Regions from separate parts of the Cohnella soli genome, predicted to be linked through region 1. Evidence: riboswitches for the same ligand, from Rfam matches in the RefSeq annotation. Region 1 holds a riboswitch; each other region holds the start of a gene.
What was found. Region 1 has a riboswitch for cyclic di-GMP ahead of ACFPOF_RS06770 (LytTR family transcriptional regulator DNA-binding domain-containing protein). Riboswitches for the same ligand answer to the same signal wherever they lie in the genome.
Positions count from the first base shown of each region.

Region 2: linked by a shared signal. The riboswitch ahead of ACFPOF_RS18755 (GGDEF domain-containing response regulator) and the one ahead of ACFPOF_RS06770 (LytTR family transcriptional regulator DNA-binding domain-containing protein) in region 1 are both predicted to bind cyclic di-GMP.
Region 3: linked by a shared signal. The riboswitch ahead of ACFPOF_RS29115 (anti-repressor SinI family protein) and the one ahead of ACFPOF_RS06770 (LytTR family transcriptional regulator DNA-binding domain-containing protein) in region 1 are both predicted to bind cyclic di-GMP.
Region 4: linked by a shared signal. The riboswitch ahead of ACFPOF_RS28960 (right-handed parallel beta-helix repeat-containing protein) and the one ahead of ACFPOF_RS06770 (LytTR family transcriptional regulator DNA-binding domain-containing protein) in region 1 are both predicted to bind cyclic di-GMP.

Region 1 is NZ_JBHSMI010000012.1:120,484-125,160, forward strand. It holds gene ACFPOF_RS06745 (replication-relaxation family protein) at 1-635, opposite strand, end outside; gene ACFPOF_RS06750 (30S ribosomal protein S1) at 647-1,498, opposite strand; gene ACFPOF_RS06755 (hypothetical protein) at 1,495-1,980, opposite strand; gene ACFPOF_RS06760 (hypothetical protein) at 2,075-2,683, opposite strand; gene ACFPOF_RS06765 (hypothetical protein) at 2,847-3,089, opposite strand; cyclic di-GMP riboswitch class I at 3,398-3,480, shown strand; gene ACFPOF_RS06770 (LytTR family transcriptional regulator DNA-binding domain-containing protein) at 3,518-4,180, shown strand; gene ACFPOF_RS06775 (hypothetical protein) at 4,341-4,652, shown strand.
Region 2 is NZ_JBHSMI010000028.1:615,277-619,953, forward strand. It holds gene ACFPOF_RS18750 (family 78 glycoside hydrolase catalytic domain) at 1-621, shown strand, start outside; cyclic di-GMP riboswitch class I at 861-959, shown strand; gene ACFPOF_RS18755 (GGDEF domain-containing response regulator) at 1,089-2,378, shown strand; gene ACFPOF_RS18760 (HEAT repeat domain-containing protein) at 2,375-3,451, shown strand; gene ACFPOF_RS18765 (glycosyltransferase family 2 protein) at 3,444-4,677, shown strand, end outside.
Region 3 is NZ_JBHSMI010000062.1:67,797-72,473, reverse strand. It holds gene ACFPOF_RS29130 (lasso peptide biosynthesis PqqD family chaperone) at 76-378, shown strand; gene ACFPOF_RS29125 (lasso peptide biosynthesis B2 protein) at 375-830, shown strand; gene ACFPOF_RS29120 (helix-turn-helix domain-containing protein) at 980-1,318, shown strand; gene ACFPOF_RS29115 (anti-repressor SinI family protein) at 1,327-1,518, opposite strand; cyclic di-GMP riboswitch class II at 1,536-1,618, opposite strand; gene galE (UDP-glucose 4-epimerase GalE) at 1,733-2,746, opposite strand; gene ACFPOF_RS29105 (lipopolysaccharide biosynthesis protein) at 2,751-4,298, opposite strand; gene ACFPOF_RS29100 (glycoside hydrolase family 88 protein) at 4,295-4,677, opposite strand, start outside.
Region 4 is NZ_JBHSMI010000062.1:32,065-36,741, reverse strand. It holds gene ACFPOF_RS28960 (right-handed parallel beta-helix repeat-containing protein) at 1-2,438, opposite strand, end outside; cyclic di-GMP riboswitch class I at 2,532-2,621, opposite strand; gene ACFPOF_RS28955 (peptidylprolyl isomerase) at 2,860-3,963, opposite strand; gene mfd (transcription-repair coupling factor) at 3,950-4,677, opposite strand, start outside.

The sequences.
Region 1 (4,677 bases):
AGGAGATAAAACGGCATTTCTCTACCTTTCGGATTGCGGAGAACAAACTTTGCAGTCGGCACTACATGATCTTCTTTTCTTTTCAAAGACGGATGAAATTCGAAATGAATGAGATCGAACGATTCTCGCAGTTGAATGTAGAGTTCGTTCGTAATAACGTATCGCATACGGTAGAGCATTGTTGCTGGCTTTGCCATCCGTGGATCCCTTTGTCCTGGAATAATACCGAACTTGTTCTTCAGGATGTCTGTGCCGCTGTCTCCCATTTCATACAGGCTCGGTCGGTTTTTTTCTGGCTGAGAATAGCTTGTCCATTGCGTTCGTCGTATTAATCCATAGTCGATGAGCCGATTCAATCGATTGCGAACCGATTTGTCACGTTCGACTTCCGGAAAAAATAAGCGCTCAATCTGCTTCAATACAAGCCAGCGGTGAACAAAGATGAACCTTACGAGATCGATGTCCCTCTCCGTTATCCAGTTACTTGAAATTTTGCGATCAATATAATGATATGCATGTCCGGGCAGCGCACTTTGCAGCGTCATAGTGGCGTAGGGATCATCCCATGTTGGCTGCTCCGGAACCGCAATATTCGTTTGCGGTTTGATCAAAGGGGAGATGTTCATTTTCGTCATTTCCCCTTCTGTTAAATTTCATGCGGGAAATCGACGATAACCGTGCCGATTCTGCGTTTTTCGGGATTTACATTCTTGATCCGTACCGAACATGTCTTCCCCAGAAGCACACCGTCGCGCGGCATTTTCTTTGGGTTCGGGAACCACGACAGCGCTTCAACGCCCGGCGCCAGTTTAATAAAGACGCCTAAGTCTTGAACTACGCTTGTAATGACGCCGGAGTAAAAGTTTTCGACACCGAACTTCTCACGAACGCGACCCCACGGATCTTCGAGGAGTTCTTTCCTCGAGACGCGAACCTGTTTCTTTTCGCGATCGATGTATTTGATTTTCACTGTGAGCTCGGCGCCGAGCGGAACCAGACCTTTGCCAGATGGTGTCCAGTCATATTCATAGTCTTGAATCGGCAATACGCAAATGACGCCCTTGATACGAACGTAAATCCGTTCTTCTTCAAAACCGGATACGTCACCGGTAACTACGTGGTCGAGATCCGCTGTCTCCCAAAATTCTTCCTGCAGTTCGTCTATCGCCTGGACGCGGGAAAGGAGAATGATCCCCTTTTCTTCGTCGAATACTTTAACTTTGCTTTCGTCCAGACCGATCTTAGCGACGTCTAAAACCATGAAGTCGATTTTGTGGTCAATGAATCCGACGAGAGAGCGGTATTTACGACGGTCGAATTGATCTTCGTAAATTAGTCCCTTGAGGCCATTGTTCAAGTTAACGATTGCGCATTGCATGTTATGGCCGAACGGGGCATGAATTTCAACGCCAGACACAACCCCTTGATGGATTTGTTTCCGTCGTGCCGAAACTTTGTATTCCTGCATCGGGTTTACAGCTAACGCTTCGTTCATCATTGTGGTTTCCTCCCTTTTTTTACATACAAATGATATTGGTTGTGACCTACCTTGCTAATACCGACCAGATGTAACCTGCCTTCAAGTTTATCGAAAACAAGGAGCGACTTCGTTTTAAAGTGCGCATTCACTATCGGTTCTTCGATTTCGGAAGTCCACTTTACGAGATAAATGCCGTTTTGTGTCGGTGTTATTTCCCGCAAATCAACCGGCACATTGAGCTCCTGCAATTCGCGGCCATCCCCTACTTTTTCTGGCACTAAGTCGATCATGAGTGATCGAACAGTTGTATTAAGCATCGACCACTCTCTCAAAAGTTTGGGATTTTCCTTGCGCATATGTTCGACCATCGTGAAGAGGGGCACCTCGTCATACATCATCAGACAGTTATGATAGAATTTATCGATAACTGCTGCGTTGCATGAGGGATGGGTGAGCATGAAATCAAGCTCTTGGATTATGTATGAAGGCCCATATCCCATTTTCTACTCCTTTCCATCGCTAAAGGTAATGTATTGAATAATTAACTAATTAATATATTAGTATATTACTATATGACTATCGGAATGAGAAGAACTATTTTATTCGTTTCAAGTGCCCACTACTTCTTTTGGTTATTGGCTTTTCCGTAAGCTTTGGTTCCAGATGAATTTGTAAGACTGGGTTTCCTAATCGGTCCATTGTATACGCGACGGAATATACGTGATCATCGTTAAGAATCAGAGAATCTTCATCATATCGTGTTCCTGCAACCACTTCATCAATCAAATGGCTAAGGATGTCTTTTCCGTGAATCGTATCCCCATCGACTTCTGCTTCCGGATGCCCATAAAGTTCGGAAAGACCTTTGGAGATATACTTCGCAGGCTCACCTTGTGGATTTAAGATCGTAAGGATTCGCGGTTGATCTACCTTGCAGTAAACAATATGGGCAAATCCATCGTCTCTCTGTTCGAGTTTCAACAGGTTCCCGTTGTAGTTCCAGGTCGAATTGATATTAAACTCCAAACTGAAAATTCGGTCAAGGATGTCGAGAAGCAATTGCTCCCCTTCTTCTCCAGCCCCTTCGAACATAATGTCAGTGTAGCCATAATGGTGTAGCCCGTTCGTTTTCACATACAGTACGTTCCCGTCCAAATCCGTTGTCGTTATCGGCAGCAAGGATGGATCAAAGAATTGTCGCATATTACCTCTCGCCTCCTCTCTTAACCTTTAACTTAATTATACTTCCATTTCTATATTCCACCTAATTATTTAATAGAATTATTATCGCACATAAATGCGAATAGATTTCAATGCCTTTGGCCAAAAAAAGAGATGGAAGAGTTGCTCCATCTCAGTGTTGCGGTTATTCAATTTCAAGTTCGATCCGCTCGATGATTGGTTCGTTCTCCTTGCAGCCTTTAAGCAGTCTAGCATGCTCCATCTTCGCCAGATCGATCGCATGTTCACGCGCCTCTTCGTGCGTATCCCCAATGACCCCAAGCCGAAGTTCCGGTATATACACCGAAATGTTATTGTCGCTAGCGTTCCCTTCAAACAAAAGGGTAATTGCTACCTTGCTTTTTTCCAGAAAGGTTTCATGCTGCACGCTTAATCTTCCCTTCGCCTGTTGTCTTTACTTTTAGTACATATTCACTAACTAAATTAGGATCCAGGTAGAATCCACGCGGTAAATTGTGGTGCATATGTACTATAATTAGTACAGTCGAATTTTACTATGAACGTTAAATAGCGGTCAACACTTTTCTTCCTAATTTGGCTCGATTCGCCATTGCTCGCTATTATCTATCATTATTCGACAGTATTCGACACTTTATTAAAATTTAATGAATTATGTTTCCCAAATACTTTCTGTATGTACTTGAAAATCATGCTATATTTTCTTTAGAGGTTGTATGCAGACTTGAGCAAACTGTGCGAAAGTACAGGACGCAAAACCACGGGTCTAATGCGCAAGCTATGACAGCCGGGTTGCCAATCCTCTGCCTATAACTTAACGAAAGGGACACACAAATTATGATCCAGAACGATATCGGTAAACACTTAGAGTTAATACGTTTGTCGAAAGATTATAGTTTAAGAACCGCTGGTAAGCTATGCAAATTAAGCCACGGTTATATTCGTGATGTTGAACTCGGTGATAACAGGAAGACAGGACCGGCCATCATTCCCCAACCTCAGACGCTTAGGAAGTTTGCTGAGGCATACCAAACAGATTTTAACGAGTTAATGCGAATTGCAGGCCATATAGAAGACGTAAAATCAAGTTCTACCGTTTTCAATACGATAAATATCGATCTTAATAACGTTCTGTTTGTCCAGGTAGACGAATCAAATCGCGTCCAATTTCATCAATCAGATCGCATCTACTATGAAAATATGACGCTACATGAGTTTATGCAGTTAGAAGAACTTTTGGAATCAAATCGTTTTATTCGTGTTCATTCGGGAACATATGTAAATCTGAATCATATTTCCGAATACAACGAAAACTCCGGCCACCTTCAAGTAGGACGAGGAGAAACCGGAAAAGTTGTTGAAATTACATGGGTTCGTGGGCAAATGCTCAAGAATGAAATTCTAAGATCCGTAGCTGCAAATAAAAGACTAAATATGGATTCCAAAGTTGAATTCGTTCAGCAACCGGCTATGCTTAAAGTTCGTAACCTTCAATTTTAATTCTCATTCTTTATATTTTGTCGAATAGTGTTGTTAACATTCTTTAGTTCATGTATACTATCATTTTGCTTCGGGAATGATTGGTATATGTAAATTGTTTAACCAATGTGTTACTATATTAGATAATTGGATGACTAACATAAAGGAGTGCTAATTTGGCATGACTGTTGATTTTAAGATCGAAGGAACATTACAACCCTATTTAGAGAAAATGATCAAAAACTTACCCAATGGACCTAAATTAGTTATGCAGGCGCTTTCAAAAAAGGATTGGAACAAAGAAGATTTATCTTTGAAATCTGGCGTAAGACGTGGAGAATTAAATTTCGCTGTTTGTTATCTTGAAGCATTAGGTTTAGCTGAATACAATTCGTCAGGCCGGCAAAAACTATATAAACTTACACCGCTTGGCGTTTCAGCATTCGAGATGTATAACGCATTATTTATGGACATAAAAGAAGAAGATGAATAATCAAATTTTTATCATGTTAATAAAA
Region 2 (4,677 bases), on a different contig from region 1:
GCGGACGGCCGCCGTTCGAGCGTCCTTAGCATGCAGACGCAGGTCGTCGCTTCGTTGACCGGCGTCGCCCAAGGGGAGCGCAAACGGCAGATGGACGCTTATCTATTCTCTACGCCCGCGAATTTCGTGCAGATCGGAAGCCCGTTCATGTCGTTCTTCTATTACGAGGCATTGGCCAAGGTAGGAGGCGTATCGGTCATTCTGGACGATATTCGCAAAAACTACGGCAATATGATTCGCCATGGCGCGACGACCTGTTGGGAGCAGTATCCGAACTTCGCCGAAAACCGCGCTAACCCCGACGAGCTGACGCGTAGTCACTGCCATGCGTGGTCGTCCGCTCCGGCTTATTTCCTCGGCCGCGAGATACTTGGGGTACGCAGTCTCTCGGCTGGCTGGACCGAAGTCGAGATCGCTCCGGTTCCGTGCGGGCTTACTTGGGCTCGCGGCAGCGTGCCGCATCCGGCCGGCGGCCGAATCGATGTGAGCTGGACCGCGGACGAAGCGACGGGACGCATGCAGCTCGCCGTCTCCCACCCGGCAGACGTGCTTGCACGTATTAAGCTGCCTGAAGGCTTCACGGGCGACATTAAGATAACGAAGCTGGAGCGTCTGAGCTGAAAATAAGATAAACCAAACAATAGGCTGCCCTATAAACGGGTAGCCTCTTGTTTGGTTTACGGTGTCAAGAGCATCGCAATCAGGGTATTTCATTGTTGACTAGTGAGCAGTATTTTCTCGGCCACTCGATTGAGAAAAGTGTTCGAATAAAAGGGAAACCGAAAATTTTGTCGAAATAAGTATTCAACAGATGAGCTATGCTGATCTGCATTTCCGAAACTAACGAAACCAAAATACTCGTACGATAATGGCAAACCCGTCGAAAGGCGGGGACGCAAAGCTAAAGGGGCTTACGGATTTGCTATATAAGCAAATGCCGATGCCAGCCAGCCGCCGAAAACGACGGAGACCTCCGTCTATTAGCGCATGGCGCTTTAGGACGGAGGTTTTATATTCACGCAACTTGTCGGATTTAACAGAATAATGTCGGATGCAAGTTTTGCGTCCGCCAAAAGGTGATGGTGAACTTGAACCGTTTGGAGATGAAAAAGCACCCGATCATATTAATAGTTAGCCATAAAATGGATTGGGATATTGCGGATGAAACAAACATCGGCTTCAAGATTGAGGTAACGGAAGGGGGCCGGATCCCGGACTTGCTGTCCCGTCTTGATTTTGTCAATCCAGACTGCCTAGTCATAGACTTGGACGCTTCGACGGCGGAATTAAAAGAGGATTTGGACGCTTGGACCGAATTGAGGGAGATCTGCGAGATGAGGTATATTCCGCTCATCGGGGTAGCCGAGAAATCGAACCCGGAGCTGGAATGGGCGGTGCTCGCAGACGCGTTTCTCCATCCGGCAGATCATACCGGACTTCAACGGCATGTAAGGAAGCTTCTAGAGAGGAGAGAGCGGATTCTCGGTCAAATTCTGATCGATCCCCTAACGGGAGCGTTTAATGACAAGTATTTGCGGCGTGAAGTGGACTTACAGTTAAGCGATATCAAGCGGTCCTACGAGACGTTTGCATTGGTTTATGCGGAAATCGATCAATCGGAATCGGATCCGGGGCTCCGGCGCGTTGCGACGCGGAGTCTAGCGGATTTCATCCAGAAGAGCATACGTCCCACCGATCGTTTGGCGCATCATCCCGAGGGGGGCTTTGTTCTCGTGTTGCCGAAGACGGTTAAAGATGATGCTGCAAAACTCATGAAACGATTGATCCAGTTGTTCTCCGAGATGCCTATCGATACGAATGACGGGCCAAAGCATGTCTCCTTCTCCGCCAAGGTAAAGGAATTTACCGACCCTGGCATTTCGGTTGACGAATGTCTGGCGCTTATGCCGTTCACGGAAGCCGATCCGCAAGAGCGGCAAGGACTCGTGCTCGACTCGTCGGATGACGGAAAGATGGCGGTTCGGAAGCTAATGGTGGCGATCATAGACGATGATCGGCTGATTCGCGAGTTGCTGAAGCAGCAGTTGGCCGATATCGGCGAAGAGCTCTATCACGTTGAAGTCAGGGCTTTCGAAGATGGAGAGGCATTTTTTAACGATCCTTGGCACCGTCAAAACGAACGCTTTTTAGTCATTATCGACCGGATTATGCCCAAGATGGACGGATTGGAAGTGCTGAGCCGAATTCGAGCAGGTTACGACAGGCGCAGATATCTTTGCGTAATGGTTAGCAGCAGAGGGGCGGAGACTGAGATTGCACTGGCTATCCAGAAAGGCGCTAACGATTACGTGGTGAAGCCATTCAGCTTGAAGGAGCTAAGGGTGCGCATCCAACGGCTCATAGGCGGTATGCGATGACCAGTTTACTTATCATTCTGCTGCTGATCGTTATTTTGCTCGTATTTTTGCTAGCGGCCTATGTCTATTTAGTATGGCAAAAAACGTCGGACCGTCGTCGAGCGGACAAGAAGAAACGTTGGTTGGCGGAGCGGACATCCAGTCTGGAACAGTTCCTTTTTACCGGTTACGTCGCACGGCTGATCGTTCCGGTCAAGGAATATCAGTATGAGGCGTTGGAGGATTTGTTAAGCGATTTTCTAGCCAACTACAAATTCGATAAGGACGAGGATCCGATACGCGACTTTGTGGATCAATTTTTTGTGCCGCAGTACAAACGTCGGCTTAGGCATCGGCGTTGGAGCGTCCGGATGAACACGTTGTATTTCATTGATCTTTTCAATATCAAGGCGATGCAAGAAGATTTGCATATGCAGTTATCGGACAAGCGGACCACCCCGGAAGAGAGCTTCGAAATTTACCTGTTGCTTGCGAAGTTTGGATCGGCAGATTTGATGCAACTGATTCGCAACCCGGGAAAGATGCCCGCTTTCTTGTTGACCGAACTCGTAAGCCGTCTGATGAATCAGGATAACGTCGATCGGTTCATTGACGAGTTCAACCGATTTGATCGTTCTTGGCAGGGGGCGATCCTGGAAGTCGTTCGGGACCAAAACTTGCGTTCGGAAAAACTGCAGCAGCAGTTGGAGGAGTTGCTTGAATCGGAAAACCGCGAGCTCCGGGTCAAATCGCTGAAGACGCTTGCTTCACAAGGTTATGTTTCTTCTATCGACCGGGTCGTACGACTGTTGGAGCGATACGGAGAAAAGGGGAAGTGGGACAAGCCCGAGACTATCGGGGAAAGGCTTATGGCTGCGAGGCTTATGGGCAGTATTCGGGACGATCGGTTCATGCCTGGCCTCAAGAGATTGATTGCTGACAGAGCCTACAACGTTCGTTCGGAAGCGGCCAAATCGATTCGACAATATCGAGGAGGGAAAGGAATACTTCAAAATATTGCCGAATCCCATCTCGATCCGTATGCCCGCTCGATTGCCCAAGAGTGGATGGAAAGGAGCCCTGATTATGATTGAGCCGGCTGATATACTGCGGTATGCGCTCCTGGTCCTTCAATATGCGATCATGGTTTATTTTATCGGTATTTGCAGTTTTTATTTGATTCTGTTCGTTTTGTCGTTTAACAAGATGAGAAAAGAACGGGGTCTGCATCAAGTAGAGCCGTACAAGAAAATGAAAAAATCCTCGTTTACGCCGCCTCTGTCCATCATCGTGCCCGCCTACAATGAGGAAGCGGGCGTAATCGGTACGATCCTATCGCTCGTAACCGGCAACGGGAGACTGGATTACCCCCAGTACGAAGTTATAGTCGTCAATGACGGTTCCAAGGATCGAACGCTGGAAATCGTGATCGAGCGGTTCAAGATGACCCCGGTCAAAGACAAAGTATATCTCAAGCGCAACGGCATCGAAACGAAGCCGATCCGCAACGTCTACCATTCGGAAATTTATCCGCAGATCATTCTCATCGATAAAGCCAACGGTGGCAAAGCGGACGCCTTGAACGCGGGAATCAATATAGCCAAATATCCTTACTTTGCTTCGATAGACGGGGACACGGTACTAGACCCGGACTCGTTCCTGAAAGTCATGAAGCCCATCGTCGAGAATGCCGACGAAGAAATTTTGGCGGTCGGCGGCAACGTATTGATCGCGAACGGGAACAAGGCGGAACAGGGACGGGTAACGGAAACGAAGATTTCCCGTAATCCTCTTGTTATTATGCAGAGCATCGAGTATATGCGGGCGTTCCTGATGGGACGAATCGGATTAAGCCGAAGAAATTTACTGCTCGTGATTTCCGGCGCTTTCGGCGTGTTTAGAACTTCCAGGGTGATTCAGGCGGGCGGTTACAAAGTGGATACCGTAGGTGAAGACATGGAGCTGGTCGTTCGGCTTCATCGAATGAATCTCGAGCAAGGATGGGGAGCCAGGATCGAATATGTAGCCGATCCTGTATGTTACACTGAAGCTCCGGAATCGCTCAAATACTTGCGCAGACAGCGCGATCGCTGGCATCGCGGCCTGTTCGAAAGTTTGTGGACGCATAGGCGGATGATGATGAACCCGAAATACAGAATGATCGGCTTAGTGGCTATGCCCTTTTATTTCTTAGTGGAGTTTCTTGGTCCATTAGTCGAATTTTTTGGCTATACTTCATTGCTCGTCGATTTTATAATAGGCAGGGTGTACTTGGAATACGCGCTGATGCTATTTTGCCTGATGGTCGTGTACGGATCGT
Region 3 (4,677 bases), on a different contig from region 1:
TGTTAGATTAGTGTTATCGTGCAGTTCGTTATAAAGAACAAATGAATAGATCTTTTGATGAGGTGCCATACAATGATGAATCATATTTCCGAACAGCTTTTACCGACCGATCGTTTTGAACAATGTGAAGGCAATATCGTCAGCGACATGGCCGGGGAGAAAGTTATGCTAAGTGTAGAGAAAGGCAAGTATTATAACTTGGGGGAAGTCGGGGGGCGTATCTGGGAGTTGCTGAGCCCGCCAAGCACTGTAGCACAAGTCGTTGACAGACTGCTCGAGGAATACGAAGTTTCACGAGAAACCTGCCTGGCCCAAGTCAATGCCTTCCTCGATCACTTATACGCAGAAGGCTTGATCCAGCGCTCGCAGCCAGAATGAGCGCCTTTCGCAAATTAGTCATATCGGCCAAGCTCAACCGCCGAACAATGCTTCTTTTTACGGAAGCTTATTTACTGCTCGGGTGGGCCAGAATACAAGTAATATTTCCTTTCTCCAGACTTGCGAGACGCCTTGGAACGCCATCGGAGGAAACATCGGAAGCTTTCGTTCCGAGTGATTCGGCAACAGTTAAACATATTCGGAGCGCAGTTAACCTAATGAGCCGTTACACCCCATGGGATAGCAAATGTCTCGTACGCGCCGTCGCGGGACAGGTCATGCTGAATCGGCGATGCATCGAGAGCACATTATACCTTGGCACGGCCAAAGACGAGCAGGGTCGTCTCATCGCTCATGCATGGCTTCGCAGCGGACCACTCTTCATCACGGGAGACGATCTCATGCATGACTTTACGGTTGTCCAATCGTTCGCGAAATTCATCATAAAGTAAGGAATTTGTCTTCTACTGGCGGTCAAGGTTGCGGTCTTGTGTTTCGTTTCGTATCATTATAATATATCGCAATCAAATTCCAGGAGAAATTTTCTTCTGTCAATAAGATAACCTGGTGCTGAACAATATCAACAAGAGGAGGGATTCTGTTGATCGGTGAACGAATTCAGATGCTCCGCAAAAAGAAAAACCTCTCCTTGACAGAACTGTCGGAGAAGGCCTCGGTCGCTAAATCATACTTAAGTTCTATTGAACGGGGAATACAAATGAACCCCTCGATTCAATTTCTCGAGAAAGTCGGTGCCGTACTCGGTATAACCGTAGAGGAATTTCTTCAATCGGATAACGCGAACGCCAATTCGAAGAATCCCCTGGACAATGAGTGGGCTGACTTGGTGAAAGAAGCGATGAACTCTGGCGTCAGCAAAGAGCAGTTCAGGGAATTCCTTGAATTTAGCAGATGGAAAAATCAGCAACGGGACTCCTGACGTTCCCGTCATCCAACGGCGGAACCGGCCGCCGTTTGCCACTTGACTAGCTCCGTGGTTTGAAGCATGGCAAGACTGAGTCGAATATCTTCGATCGTCATCCCCATACTACGAGCTTCCAGAATCAATTTTGCCCATTCGGCGTCCAACAGCGTGTGATCGGTCTTGGATGATTTTGCCGTGCCCTTTAACACTTCCATCTCAAAATTCCCTCCGATGATTAGTCGGCCGGTTGCACCACTGACTCCATGCGTTTAAGGTGCCCAGATAAAAACGCATTTCTCAGTCTCCTGATTTTGTTGTTACAAGTCATATTATATATGAGCTTGTCGGATTAGTGTTGTCGAATTTTGGATGTTAAAGACCTATTTTTTGGACGAATTTTGTCGAATGGGATATTTTTTCAAACTTTTTTCATTTTTTATAACCTTCCGGATTGCTCCTTTGCCATCTCCATGCGTCTTCGCACATCTCTTCCAATCCCCTCGTTGCATGCCAACCTAACTCATTGTTTGCCTTCGAAGCATCCGCGTAACTGACTGCAATATCCCCAGGACGACGGTCCATAATCGCATAAGGAATCGTTTGACCAGACGCTTGCTCGAAAGCCGCAATCATCTCAAGCACACTGTACCCGCGACCTGTTCCCAAGTTATATACGTTAGAGCCCTTAACCGTCATAATATGCGCCAGTGCCCGAACATGTCCATTCGCCAGGTCGGAGACATGAATATAGTCGCGGACGCCCGTTCCATCCTTCGTCGGATAGTCGTTGCCGAACACGCCAACTTGCTCCAGTCGTCCGACTGCCACTTGCGAAATATAGGGCAGAAGATTGTTCGGAATACCGTTCGGATTTTCGCCCATTCGGCCGCTTTTATGTGCCCCGACGGGGTTAAAATATCGTAAAATCGCAATCGACCATTCCGGATCGGCAGCTGCCACGTCCTGCAACATCTCTTCAATCATTTGCTTTGTTCTGCCATACGGATTCATAGCTCCAAGCTGTGCGGATTCCGCGACCGGCATGCGGTCTGTCGTCCCGTACACAGTTGCAGATGAACTGAACACCAACCTGCGTACTCTATACTTTTGCATCGTCTCGCACAGAATCAGCGTACTAGTGATATTCGTGCGGTAATACCGTAACGGCTGTGCCACCGACTCCCCGACCGCCTTCAAACCGGCGAAATGGATGACGGCCTCAATCTGATGCCGCGAGAATACGTCGCTAAGCGCCTTTTCACTTAGTAAATCCAACTCGTATACCGGAAAATCCTTGCCTGCAATGTCCCGTACTCGCTCAAGCGCCTCAGGCTGACTGTTGACAAAATTGTCGACAACAACGATATCGTAGCCTGCCTGGAGCAACTCCACGCACGTATGGGTGCCAATATAACCCGCTCCCCCAGCAATCAGAATCGCCATAAGATTACACCTCCGCTTGTTTGTTAGACTTAATTCTCGAGATTAGCTTACCGGATAATAACCGTGCGAGACCTCTCAGGTAGGCGAACTCATCCGTTTTCCAGAAAACGATTAAGTACAGTGCCATAACGGAAACACTCGCTATTGAAGATTTGGCAATGATCGCCGTCACTCCATCTCCATGAACGAGACCGGCCAGGTGTTTCGCCGCATAGAATGTGCCGAAACCGATCACGATGTAAGCCGCATAGATCCGATAATGGAACAATACCGGCCTAAGAAACACCTTCTTATATACCAAATAAGGTGTTGTCCAGAATGGGAGCACAAGCGCGCTGACGAAAGAACCGATGAACACACCCGCAATTCCAATCCGCTGCACGAGCGCGATCGAGACGAGAAGGCTAACAGCCGCTTGAACCAACGGCACGAACCGATCTTCGTGGAAAATACCTGCCGTCGTTTTGACCGTAGAGATGGAGTTCCTCATCCCCCTTTCGACGAACAGGAGCAACAGAAGAATCAGCACGCTGTTGCTCATCAAATACGAGGAGCCGATCCACAGCGTAATGAACGGACCGATGACAATATAAAGTACGATAGCGAACAGCGAGTATAGCCAGAAGCTGAGCAGCAGCATGACCTTGTAGACGCTGTAAATTTTATCTTCCTTCTCCATCGTGACCAGATTCCCGACACTGTGGTACATGTTATTGAATACTTGGTAGATAAACGTTCTGCCGATTTCGATAAGCATCTTATAATTCGAATACAATCCTACCGCAGCCACGCTGACGTAAGTCGAGATAAGAATATTTTCCGTCCCGAGTACGAGATAGCTGCCGACATTCTGCAGAATAATTGCTTTTACATTCTTGACGATTCCAACTTTCGTCGGCTGATCGAGCTTAGCCTTGACTTTATCTTTCAGATAGGGATATTTCCGATTGGCAATGACATTTAATGTTGCGGCCGTGCCCACTGTAAACAGGCTGTCGATTATGAGGAACAGGATGTAGTCTTGCGTGTAGTACAAAATGCCGATCTTCAGCAAGGAAGAAACGATGGACGATACGGAGAACGTCAGTGTAACGATATAGCCCTTCTGATTGACGTTAAGGAAGGCGTTTTTGTATGAGAAAAAGTACGGAGAAACGGTGTTTAATAGAAAAATGAGATAAATACCTGTCAAATTCGGTACGTCGGTGTTCTTAACAAACTCGTGCAGAAACGGTAGAAGTGCAAGCCCGAGCAGCGCGACAATCGCGGCGATAACGAGGTAGGCATTCCGGTACAGGCGCATGAGCTTGTTGATCTTATCTCGATCGCCTTCGGCCACGGGCTTGTACAAGCTGTACATAATACTCGAGCCGATACCGGCTTCCGCTAGCGACAGCATAGCCAGGATGTTCGTAAACAACCCGTTGACACCCAAATATTCAATGCCCAAACTCTGAATGAACACTGTGCGGGAAATAAAACTTAGCGCCGTAATGACGAGTTGGTTGCCGACACCCGCCGCGATGTTGACAATCGTGTGCTGGATTCTCATGCTTTCTCCCTCGCGCTCGCCGCTTGAAAGAGCCGAATACAGAAGCCTTGGGTGAACGGCAGCGTAGAGAACAACATCGCATATACGCCGATGTCTTTCGTGTCTCCTTGCGAGAAATCGACAGTGCCATTACGCCGCGTTACTGACATGAGGTAACGTATAGCGCGGTCGACAGCGCTTGAAGCCTCTGAAGCGATCTCGGGAATACGCGAAGCTTGCTGCAGAAACCACGCCAATGTCGCCGTTGCAGAAGAATCCGGGCGCGACTCTGCTCGAATGACGGTCCAATGCCAGCAACCAGGGGAACCTTGGCACGCCATCGCAGCCTTCGCGAACCGGACGACTGTCGCTTCGAGCTCCGGCTTCAACTCGTGACTAT
Region 4 (4,677 bases), on a different contig from region 1:
ACTCTTTCGAATACGTACTTCGCAGGAAGACTAATGCCCACAAATCCTAGACGTCCGCCTTCCGCAGCAACGAACTCGGAATCGGTATACGTTCCCGCCGGCAATGAAAGTCCATAAGTCGGATTGTAATCCAGCACCCGCAAGCGCTCGAACTTATTGGCGGCAGTGGAAGCTCCTACGAAGGATCTCAGCTTGGACTGACCGCTAATCGTGACGTTACGGAATGCCGTTGCTCCGGTTCCGTAAACGGACAATCCGCCCTCTTTCGTATTGTCCGTGATGTTGATGGTCACGTTGGAAACTCGAACCGCTCCATCAGACTTGGCCGAGATTGCCAAAGTACCATTCGATATATCTAATCCATCAATTTTAATATTCGGTCCTTCGAATGTCGTGTAAGAATCATTCAACTTGTTGTTCAGCAATTGAACGTCGTGATAAGCAATAATACGCGACCCGTCGAAATGGTTGCCCTTAACGATCGCATCTCCTGCATAACTCGACGAAACAGCCAGACCAATGACGCCTTTCGAAGCCAGATGGTTGTTTTCAACCAATGCCCCTCGTCCATCATACAAAATCACGTCGTATCTGGCGTTGTTCCAAAACTCGTTATTGCGAATCGTTACGTCGCTATTCCAATGGCCATTTTCCCCATATCCACCCTCCACGTCAATGCCGGACATAGGAGCGATTCCGCTAATGTCGTGAATGCGATTGTTTTCGATTAACGTGTGATTGCCGCCGCCCACAGTTATCCCCTGGCGCCGATTGTAGGCGAATTCGGAATTGCGCACGATCGTATTTTCCGCTTGAAGCCGTTGCCAATACTCACCGTAGATACCGATAACGCCGGATTTATTGATCACGATCTTCATCTTGGTAGCGCCATTCGGGATATCGATCCTCGCGCGCAACTTCGTCATCGTCTTGGCTACGAAAGCGTTGCTGTCGTTGTAGAAATCAATTTCGAATTCCGACGAAGCATTTTGCCAATTCGACAGCTCGAAGAACTTCTGTTCGACGAATTGGTTCTTCGTCAAACTGTACATGTTCTTCGTGCGAACTTTGTTCTTATCCTCCGCCGGCATACCGGAGGCATCCAAACCGCCTGATTCAAAGTTTCCCGCATACACGTCCGACCCCATTTGCGCAGCGCCGCCGATCATTAACCCGTCACCGGTGAAATGCGTAGCTTTAACCCCTTCCACCGTAACATTCCGAGCCCCTTCGATATAAATGCCGAAACCGCCTTCGTGCGTTCCAGGGCTATAAGCGTTGTCTTTGCCGGAATAATTATGCGTCTCGCGATCGCCTTTGTACCAGCCGCCCTTGATCGTGACATTGTTTGCTCCGTACTGGATCGCAAGCGAATAATAAGACTCCTTGCCGTTCGTTTCCTTTTGGATGACAGCGTCCGTAGGAAGTTCCCACAGCATATCGCCAACCATGTTAATCTGGCTGTCCTTGCTGATCGTGTACGTTCCCGACGGCAAGAATACAGCATGGATGCCTTGTCCGTAAGCCCACTGCAACATGTTGTTCAGACCGGCGGTCGTGCCTGCCGGATCGCTGCCGTCGTTGCGAATGCCCCAACGATCAAGTTCCACCAGATAATGCGTCGGAGTGCCGCTCACGGCGTCGCTCTTGCCGACAACCTTCCCGTCAACCCCGATTGCTTCGATCTTGAATTCATAGACATGGCCGTATACAAGCCCCTGCGCCATGAACGTTGTCGAGGAAGTCGAGCCCGCCGCATTCAGCAGCTCGCCGTCGGCATACACATTGTAGCCGACCGCTTTATCGGTAGCCGCTTGCTCCCATTGAAGCATCACACTACCCGGCGCTCCAGTCGCCCGCAAACCCGTTATCGGAACCACAGGTTCTTCCTTCGGCGGAACGTCAGTCGGAACGCCTATCGTTAAGCCTTCGCTTAGATTCGATTGATATACCGTAGACACTTGCACGACATATCTCTGTTCTTTTTCCAGCCCGACAAGACGGTACTTGTTCACCTTTAAGAGGGTTCCATTCACTTGAACGCCATCAAGAAAAACATTATACCCAACCAGTTTATCGTGCTCGACCGGGTTCCATGTCAAATTCATTGCACCGTCTTCGTACTCGGCGGCCAGCCCTGTCGGCGCAGCAATCTCCAAGGAAAAATCATTATGCGCGAGATCGCTCGTTTCGGCGTTCGGAGCAGGCGTTACCTCAGCTGGCTCCGTGCTTGGCGTCGGCGCTGCCATATTCTCGTCTGGCGCAACTTTTGTAGTTTGCGCAACCGGCGTTGCCGGCGTATTGCTTGAGGGAATGCCTTTCGCATCGATCGACTGTGTCTCTGCGAAAGCAGCCCCGGCCCCCATCGTGGAAAACATCAATCCCCATACTAACAACAGTGCACATCCGATTTTGATCCCCGCATTCATTTTTCGCATGTCCTCTTCCCTTCCCTCCGACAGATTGTCCAAGACGGAAAAAAACAGATACCGATGAAATTCGATACCTGCAAGAGGGTACGAATATTTCACTTCGGCAACTGGCTGGCACGTCCGCGATCTGCGGCAATAGCCCCTATAGCTTTGCGTCCTTCGGTTTCCCAAAGTTTGCCTTTCCATATGTGCAGTAATAGAATATCGACAAAATCTTCCACGTTATATAGTGCGAAAGACTGCATTACGTAGGACGTAAGCATTAAATATGAATGTTTTCTCATTTTCGCTCTGCATTATTCTATTCCAAGCGACGATTTCCGGTACAGGCTCCCCTCTTGAGTGAACAAAAAACGCTCCGATACCCGCAAATGCCGGGGAATCGGAGCGTTTCCGCTTGAACCTTCAGTTCAGTATGCTTGTCCGATTATTTCGCCGATGAGCTCGCACTTGGCGACGCCGATGGGCTTGGAGAAGCGCTCGGGGAAGCGCCGGGAGATTTCGAACCGCTTGCGCTTGGCGAAGCGGACGGGCTAGGCGTCTCTTCTTTAGGCAGCGTTACTTTAATCCCCAACGTATCTTGCTCTTTCGTCAAGAACTCGTTAAGTTTCGTCGAGGCAAGATCCGTCTTGATGGCATCTTTCGCCGTGTCGGACAGCTTGTCATACGAAGAAGCTTCTTCGCGGCTCTCGACTTTCATGATATGGTATCCGTATTCCGTCTTGACCGGATCGCCGACAACGCCGATGGCTTGTGTATTCGCAGCTTTCTTGAACTCCTCGACCCAGCCTTTGGCCAATTGCTTCTCATACAAGCCGCCTTTATCCTTGGAACCGGTGTCTGTCGAGTATTCTTTCGCCAATGCCGTCCAGTCGCCGCCTGCTTCAAGCTGTGCTTTCACTTCTTTGGCAAGCTTCAACGCTTCGTCGTCTTTCTTCAGCTCAGCGCCCGTCTGCGGATCGCTCGTGCCGATCAGAATATGACGAACGGTAACGATATTGTAATCCGAAGGTGCCTTCTCGTATTCCGCCTTGATCTCCTCGTCCTTAATCGTCGGCTTGATCTCTTCTCCCTTGGCGGAGTAGTAGGACTGGAACGATACGAGCTCTTCGAAGTAAGCAACGGCTTCTTTGACCGACAACTTGCTATCTTCCAAGTGCTTCTTCACTTCCGCTTGGGACTTCATCGCATCTTCAAGTTGCTTCTTGAAATTGTCGGCAGCGGTTTTTGCTTCTTTTTTCTTGTCTTCGGGAATTTCCTTGGAAAGTACCTTCGTCACGATATATTGCTTTACGAAGTTTTCTTTCAATTGCGGAATCGACATGTACATAGCGCTCTGCGGGTTCATGAGCGTCTGGAACGCGACATACTTGTCGAAGTCCTTGTCCGTAATTTCTCCGCCCGTGTACGTGGCGATTACGGTCGCTTTATTGTCTTTCTTGCCGCAGCCCGAGATCAGCGCGACGAGCATGACCGCCGCCAGCGCAAGCAAAGCAAGCCGGCGATACGACATGCGTTTATGGTGCAACATCCTGTAGTTCCCCCTTCGATTTTGTCGCTTCTTTGTATTGTATCAGAAAATCCTCGACAAGCGCTAATATGCCGTTCTCGTCGAGTCCGCGCAACCTAAAGCGCACGACCATCGGCGTCTCCGCGATACCGGATGCGATCCGGCCTTGGAACTTCGCTTCCAAAGCTTTCACCTTGCCCGCATCCACGTCGGAACGACGACGCTCGTCGAGCTTCATTGTCATCTCGTCCCCGCGGCGAACGATGGACTCGATGCCAAATTTGCGTCCATATACTTTTAACCTCGCCACAGCCATCAGGTTCAGCACCGCTTTCGGCGGCTCTCCGAATCGGTCGATCAGTTCCTCGAATAAATCTTCCACGTCTTCCAAAGACACCGCTGCGGCCACTTTCTTGTAAATCTCGATTTTCTGGATGCTGTCGTAGATGTATTCGGGAGGCAAATAAGCATCCACGCCCAGATCAAGCTGCGTGTTGACCGGCTGCGGCGGCAACGCCTCGCCGCCCATCTCTAGCTTCCGACTCTGAATCTCCTCTGAGAGCATCTGCGAATACAAGTCGAATCCGACCGACGCGATGAAGCCATGCTGCTCCGCTCCGAGCAGGTTGCCCGCTCCTCGGATGGACAAGTCCCGCATCGCTATTTTGAATCCGGAGCCAAGCTCCGTAAACTCCTTGATCGATTGCAGCCGTTTCTCCGCCACCTCGGTCAGCA